2 regions of the Streptomyces sp. NPDC057287 genome follow, and region 1 is predicted to be linked to the other one. Evidence: riboswitches for the same ligand, from Rfam matches in the RefSeq annotation. Region 1 holds a riboswitch; the other holds the start of a gene.
What was found. A riboswitch is a leader RNA that binds a small molecule or an ion and turns the genes downstream of it on or off. The one in region 1 is predicted to bind cobalamin.

Region 1 (3,200 bases):
TGCGCGGCATGCGCAGGTTCCAGATGATGCCGTCGCGGATCGGCGTCAGCCGCGCGTCGCCGAGGCCGAGGTGCGAGGCAACGGCGGACCAGACGTCAGGGACGGATATGCGGGCGGGCCCGATGGTGACGGCCACCGCGACGGACAGGAGCAGGAGGGCTGCTCCTGCGCTCCACAGGAGGCCGTCGCGCAGGACGCGCGCTCCGGCGGCCGTCCGGTCCGCGGAGGGTTCCTCCACGCGGGTCTCCGGTACGTCGTCGGTCCTCGTCACCCCGCGAGTCCGAACGAGCGCAGTCCCGCCGCGACCCGCTCCACGCCCTCCACCGTGCGGATGGTCGGGTTCATCGCCTGACCGCTGAGCAGCACGTACCTCTTGTGCCGGACGGCGTCCAGGTTCCTCGTGGCGGGGTTGGTCTCCAGGAACTCGATCTTCTTCTCGGCGCTCTCGGCCGTCTGCGACTTGCGGGTCAGATCGCCGATGACCAGGACGTCGGGGTTGCGGTCGGCGACCGTCTCCCAGTTGATCTGGGGCCATTCCTCGTGCGTGTCGTCGAAGACGTTCTTCGCGCCGAGTTCCCCGGTGATGACGCCGGGTGCACCGCAGCAGCCCGCGAGGTAGGGGGCCTCGGCGTTGGCGAACCAGTAGAGCAGGGTGGCATCGGAGGCGTCGACGTCCGCCGTCGCCCTGTCGATGCGGCCCCGGAGGCTCGTGACGAGCTTCTCGCCCCTCTCCGGGACGCCGAACACCTTGGCCAGGTCGCGCACTTCGTCGTAGACGGGGTCCATGGTCAGGGGCTCGGCGCGGGAACCGTCGCCGCTGCCCGAGTTGTCCTTGCCCACGCAGTCGGAGGGGGCGAGATAGGTCGGTACGCCCAGGTCCTCGAACTGGTCGCGGGACGCCACACCGCCCTTGCCGAGGGTCGATTCGAACGAGGCGCTGACGAAGTCGGGTTCCTCGGCGAGGACCTTCTCGGAGGAGGGCTGGTTCCCGGCGATGCGGTCCACCGTGGCCTCGTCCTTCTCCAGGCCCTTCATCACCGGGTCGGTCCAGGTCGCGGTGGCGGCGAGCCGGTCGGCCAGGCCCAGGGAGAGCAGGATCTCCGTGGACCCCTGGTTGAGGGAGACGGCGTGACGCGGTGCGGCGTCGACGGTCACCGTCCGGCCGCAGTTCTTCAACGTCACGGGGAAGCCTGCTGCGGAACCCCCCGGCGCCGCGCCCCCGGTGGTGCTCCCTCCGCCGCAAGCGTTCAGCAGGACAAGTCCCGCGACGAGCAGGGCGGTTCGGCGTACGGTGCTGGCTATGGGCGGCACAAGGTCCCTCTGCGTCTCTGGGCTCATGCGCGGAGCCCGGTACGGAGTTCCGCTCCCGGCAGGGAGGCGGGTGCCAGCAGGTCTTCGGACTCGGGTTCGTCCGGACGAAGCGCCTTCCCGGTCCACCCGAGGGTGTGCCAGTGGCCTTGGCTCCGCCCGTCCCCCTCACCGCTGCGCGTCAGCTCCGGATTCGCACCGGATTCCCTGACTCCACGTGGAGTGTGACTGGCGTCTGCAAGCTATCACGCGGTGCGGCGACGGCTTCGGGGGCCGTCGCCGCTGCCGCGGGCCTGCCTCGGCGCCTGCGTGCAGGCCGGCCGTCGGCCGGTCAGCGCTTGGGGTGAACCGATTCGCCGCCCTACGTCTGCGGGTTCCCGGTCAGGCGGGCCAGCACGGACACCGTGCCCCAGTACGCCAGCAGGACCACGCGCAGGCCCAGGATCTCCAGGCGCTCCCCCAGGCGGCCGCGGACCGTCCGCGCCCCGTGTACGGCGCTCACCGGGCGTCCGCCGGGGAGGTGGTCCAGGGTCCCCGGGGATCGTCGTACGCGTCCGCGTAACCCGGCCCGGCGATGGGCCAGTCGGCGAGCAGTTCCTCGGGAAGGGCGAAGGAGTCGGCGAGTTCCCTGGAGTGCGCGGCGACGGCCGCGATCAGCTCCTCCCCGGTCTCCGCCAGCGCGTCCACCTGATCGCCGCTCAGGAGCCCGGCGGCCAGCAGGTCGCCGCTGTTGCGGGCCACCCACTCGACGGCGAACAGCCGCTCCAGCTCACCCAGCCGGTCCCTGGCGGCCCCCTCGGGCAGCGCGGCGCGGGCCTCGGCGTAGGCCTCGGCCGCCTGCCGGTACGCATAGGCCTCGACCCCGCGCAGGGCGGGGCCCGAGGCCGCGTTCCAGCGTCCGAGTGCGTCGGCCCCCGCCGTCGCCAGCGCGCGCTCCCTGGCCCGGGCGAACCAGATGTCCTGGACCGAGGCGAGGAGCCGGCGCAGGAAGCGCGGATCGGCCAGGTCCCCGGGACGCGGGACCCGGCCCGAGCCGCCGCCGTCCCCGCCGGAGCTCCCGGCGAAGAGCATGTCGGCCGCCGCCTTGGCGTACAGGGCGATGTTGTCGCCCTCCGCGGTGATCGCCCCCTCCACACCCGTGACGAGTTCGGTCATGCCGTTGTTCTCGAGCAGCGCCTGCGCGCCGCAGCGTTCACGGCTCTCGACGATGACCTCGCGGGCCCGCCAGGTGATCCACGCCTTGGCGACGTCGACGAGTCTCGCCGCCTCCGTCCGGCCGTCCTCGTCCGTGCGGGCCTCCCAGCGCTCCTGCGCCCTGCGGTAGAGCAGGCTCATGGCGAAGACCGTGGCCATGGCCGAGGCGAGCGGTCCGTGATGGGTCCGGTGGGCGTCGACCGGCACGGGCGAGGCACCCCGGGCACCGGAGATCAGCCGGTGGCCCCCGTAGCGCACGGCGACCGCGAGGGTCGCGCGGGCCGAGCCGGCCGCGCACGCGCTCATGGAGATCCGGCCGGGGGTGACCCTCCCGATCGAGGTGAGGAACCGCCGCCGTCTGTCCCCGGGGCCGGTGCGGAACTCTCCCGGTCCACCCCCCTCCTCCCCGGATCCCAGCAGGGCGTCCCGCGCCACGAACAGCCGGTCGAACGAGGTCAGGCAGTGGTCCACGGGGCTTCCCATCCGGGCGGGCAGCCGCCGCACCCGGATGCCGGGGAGGGGCCGTACGTCATCGGTGAGCGGCACCAGGAAGAGGCGCACCCCGTGGTCGCAGCCGTCGGCGACCAGGCGTGCGGCGACCAGTCCGGACTTGGCCCCGCCCGCCGGGCTGGTGTTCGGCATGAACTTCTGCGCGCCCGCGTTCGGGGTGTGCAGGACGAAGCCGTCCCGTTCGCGGT
Region 2 (3,200 bases), on a different contig from region 1:
TCGGAGATCTTCGTGGACAGCGCGCGGGCCTCGGGGGAGTCGAAGGGCAGGCGCAGCTGGAAGAAGACGTCCTGGAGGCCCATGGCGCCCAGGCCCACCGGGCGCCAGCGGGCGTTGGAGCGCCCGGCCTGCTCGGTCGGGTAGAAGTTGATGTCCACGACGCGGTCGAGGAAGGTCACCGCCGTGCGGACGGTGGCGTCCAGCCGCTCCCAGTCGATCGAACCGCCGGCGACGAACGCGCCGAGGTTGACCGACCCGAGGTTGCAGACGGCCGTCTCGCCGTCGTCGGTGACCTCCAGGATCTCGGTGCAGAGGTTCGAGGAGTGCACGACTCGGCCCGGCTCGGCGGTCTGGTTGGCCGTGCGGTTGGAGGCGTCCTTGAACGTCATCCAGCCCTGCCCGGTCTGCGCGAGCGTGCGCATCATCCGGCCGTACAGCTCGCGCGCCGGCATGGACTTGCGGGCCAGCCCCCTGGCCTCGGCGGCGCGGTAGGCCGCGTCGAACTCGTCACCCCACAGGTCCACCAGCTCGGGGGTGTCCGCCGGGGAGAACAGCGACCACTCGGTGTCCGCGTCCACGCGGCGCATGAACTCGTCCGGGATCCAGTGCGCGAGGTTGAGGTTGTGCGTACGCCGCTGGTCCTCACCGGTGTTGTCGCGCAGCTCCAGGAACTCCTCGATGTCCGCGTGCCAGGTCTCCAGGTAGACGGCGGCGGCCCCCTTGCGCCGGCCTCCCTGGTTGACCGCCGCGACCGAGGCGTCCAGCGTCTTCAGGAACGGGACGATGCCGTTGGAGTGGCCGTTGGTCCCCCGGATGAGTGAACCCCGGGCGCGGATCCGGGAGTAGGAGAGCCCGATGCCGCCGGCGTGCTTGGAGAGGCGCGCCACCTGGTGGTAGCGGTCGTAGATCGAGTCGAGCTCGTCCAGAGGGGAGTCCAGCAGGTAGCAGGAGGACATCTGCGGGTGCCGGGTGCCGGAGTTGAAGAGGGTGGGGGAGGACGGCAGGTAGTCGAGCCGGTTCATCAGGCCGTACAGCGCCGCGACTTCGCCCAGGGCGCGCTCGGAGGTGTCCTCGGCGAGACCGGCGGCGACCCGCAGCATGAAGTGCTGCGGGGTCTCGACGACCTCCCGGGTGATCGGGTGGCGCAGCAGGTACCTGCTGTGCAGCGTCCGCAGCCCGAAGTAGCCGAAGCGGTCGTCGGCGCCGTCGGCGAGCGCCTGGCCGACCAGGGCGTCGAGAGCGGCGGAGTGCCGCGTGACGAACTCCGCCGTGCGGTCCGCGATCAGGCCCTCGCGGTGTCCCACGGCGACCGATGCCGAGAAGGAGACGGCGCCCTGTCCGGCGGCCTCGTCCGCGATGGCCAGGGTGAGCAGCCGGGCCGCGAGCCTGGAGTACGCAGGGTCCTCGGAGATCAGACCCGCGGCGGCCTCGGTGGCCAGCGAGCGCAGCTCGGCCTCGTCCGCCCGCGCGCTCCGGCCGCGCAACGCGGCGGCCGCGACCCGTCCGGGGTCGGTGTCGGGCAGATCGGCGGTGAGACGGGTCAGGGTCCGCAGCAGTGCGGTCCCCGGCGCGTCGGTCGTGAGGCTCTCGGATTCCGCGGCTGAAACCGGGTCGGCTGGCGCGATGGTCACTGGGGCTGTTCCTCGCTCGGCTCAGGGGCCTGCGGGAGCGGGGCAGCCGGACACGTGACACCCGGGGGAGGGCGGCACGGTGCGCGCGGCGTCCACCGGCCCTCCGCGGGGCCCGGACGTCTCTGCGTCCGGTTCGGTCGAGCCGGACGCACTGTCGACAGGTCTTCGGACTCCGCGGTGCGCGAAAGCGCACCGGTCACACCGTTGCGGGACAGTTCCGGATTCGCACCGGATTCCCCTGCGGCGACAGCGAGGTCGAGCATACATGTGGGGGCCGCCAGTTGCGGCAGCCCCCACATGTAGTGTCGTGACGGGTCAGAAGGCCAGGCGGAACGTCAGGAGGGTGAGGCCCGGCAGAGGGCTCCAGTCCCGCTCCGGGGTCCGTACGAAGCCGAGGCGGCGGTAGATCCGGTGGGCCGCCTCCATGGACGACTGGGTCGACAGGACGATCCCTGAGAGCCCTCCGGCGGCACGTGCGCGGTCGACACAGGCCCGTACGAGCGCCTCACCCGCACCGCGGCCGCGTGCCTTCGCGGACACGGCCAGCATCCGGAACTCCGCTTCGTCCTCCCCGGCGATGTCCGCCCACGGGCTCCCGGGCGCGACGTACGTCACCCCGCCCAGCAGTTCGCCGTCGGAGTCCGCCGCGACCAGCACCAGGGCCTCGGCGGCCCGGCGCCCGACGGCGCGGAGCTGTTCCAGATAGGGGTCGTCGGCGCCGAAGTCCAGCAGCCCGTCGCCGAGATACGCCTGGGCGGTCATCTCGCCCAGGGCTTCGTGCTCGCCGGCGCGGACCGGTCTGATCGAGGCATCCATGGGCGTCAGTCTGCCCCGGCCCGTGGGCCGGGCGCACGCGCTTTCCACGGGGGCGTCCTTCGGCTCCCGCACGTGCACGTCCCGGCGGGGCGGACCCCGCCGGGACGGACGTCGCGGGGGTCTACACCCGTTGCAGCGGTTCGTCGTCGCCCGGCGCACCCACCGTGGCCGGCGGGAGCGTGGCCTTGACGCCGGGCTCGCCGACGTCCGCCGTGTAGTCGGAGGGCGAGGTCTCGTCGATGCCGACCGGGGCCTTCAGCGCGTTGAGGACGAAGGTCCCCACGACCACGACGACGATGTTCAGCACGATCGCGGTGAGACCGATGTAGCCGATCTCGCCGATGCCCGGGATCTCCTTCGACGATCCGCCGAAGTGCTTCTGGGTCGGGCTGGCGACGCCGTACGCGGCCACCGTGCCGTAGATCATGCCGACCGCCCAGCCCGCGATCAGGGCCCAGCGGTGGAACCACCGGGTGAACAGGCCGCCCACCAGGGCCGGCATCGTCTGGAGGATCCAGATGCCGCCCAGCAGCTGGAAGTTGATCGCGACCGTCTTGTCCATGGTGAGGACGAAGGCGAGTGCGCCGACCTTGACCAGCAGCGAGACCAGCTTGGAGACCTTGGTCTCCTGGGCCGGGGTGGCGTCGGGCTTGATGAAGTCCTTGTAGATGTTGCGGGTGAACAGGTTCGCCGCGGCGATCGACATGATCGCGGCCGGCACGAGGGCACCGATGCCGATCGCTGCGAAGGCCA

Region 2: linked by a shared signal. The riboswitch ahead of ACFUNE_RS06745 (ribonucleoside-diphosphate reductase subunit alpha) and the one ahead of ACFUNE_RS10705 (ABC transporter substrate-binding protein) in region 1 are both predicted to bind cobalamin.

What each region holds. Positions count from the first base shown of each region.
Region 1 is NZ_JBHUYV010000004.1:425,307-428,506, reverse strand. It holds gene ACFUNE_RS10710 (FecCD family ABC transporter permease) at 1-271, opposite strand, end outside; gene ACFUNE_RS10705 (ABC transporter substrate-binding protein) at 268-1,338, opposite strand; cobalamin riboswitch at 1,369-1,556, opposite strand; gene ACFUNE_RS10700 (hypothetical protein) at 1,670-1,810, opposite strand; gene ACFUNE_RS10695 (acyl-CoA dehydrogenase) at 1,807-3,200, opposite strand, start outside.
Region 2 is NZ_JBHUYV010000003.1:42,595-45,794, forward strand. It holds gene ACFUNE_RS06745 (ribonucleoside-diphosphate reductase subunit alpha) at 1-1,631, opposite strand, end outside; cobalamin riboswitch at 1,770-1,906, opposite strand; gene ACFUNE_RS06750 (GNAT family N-acetyltransferase) at 1,947-2,447, opposite strand; gene mctP (monocarboxylate uptake permease MctP) at 2,569-3,200, opposite strand, start outside.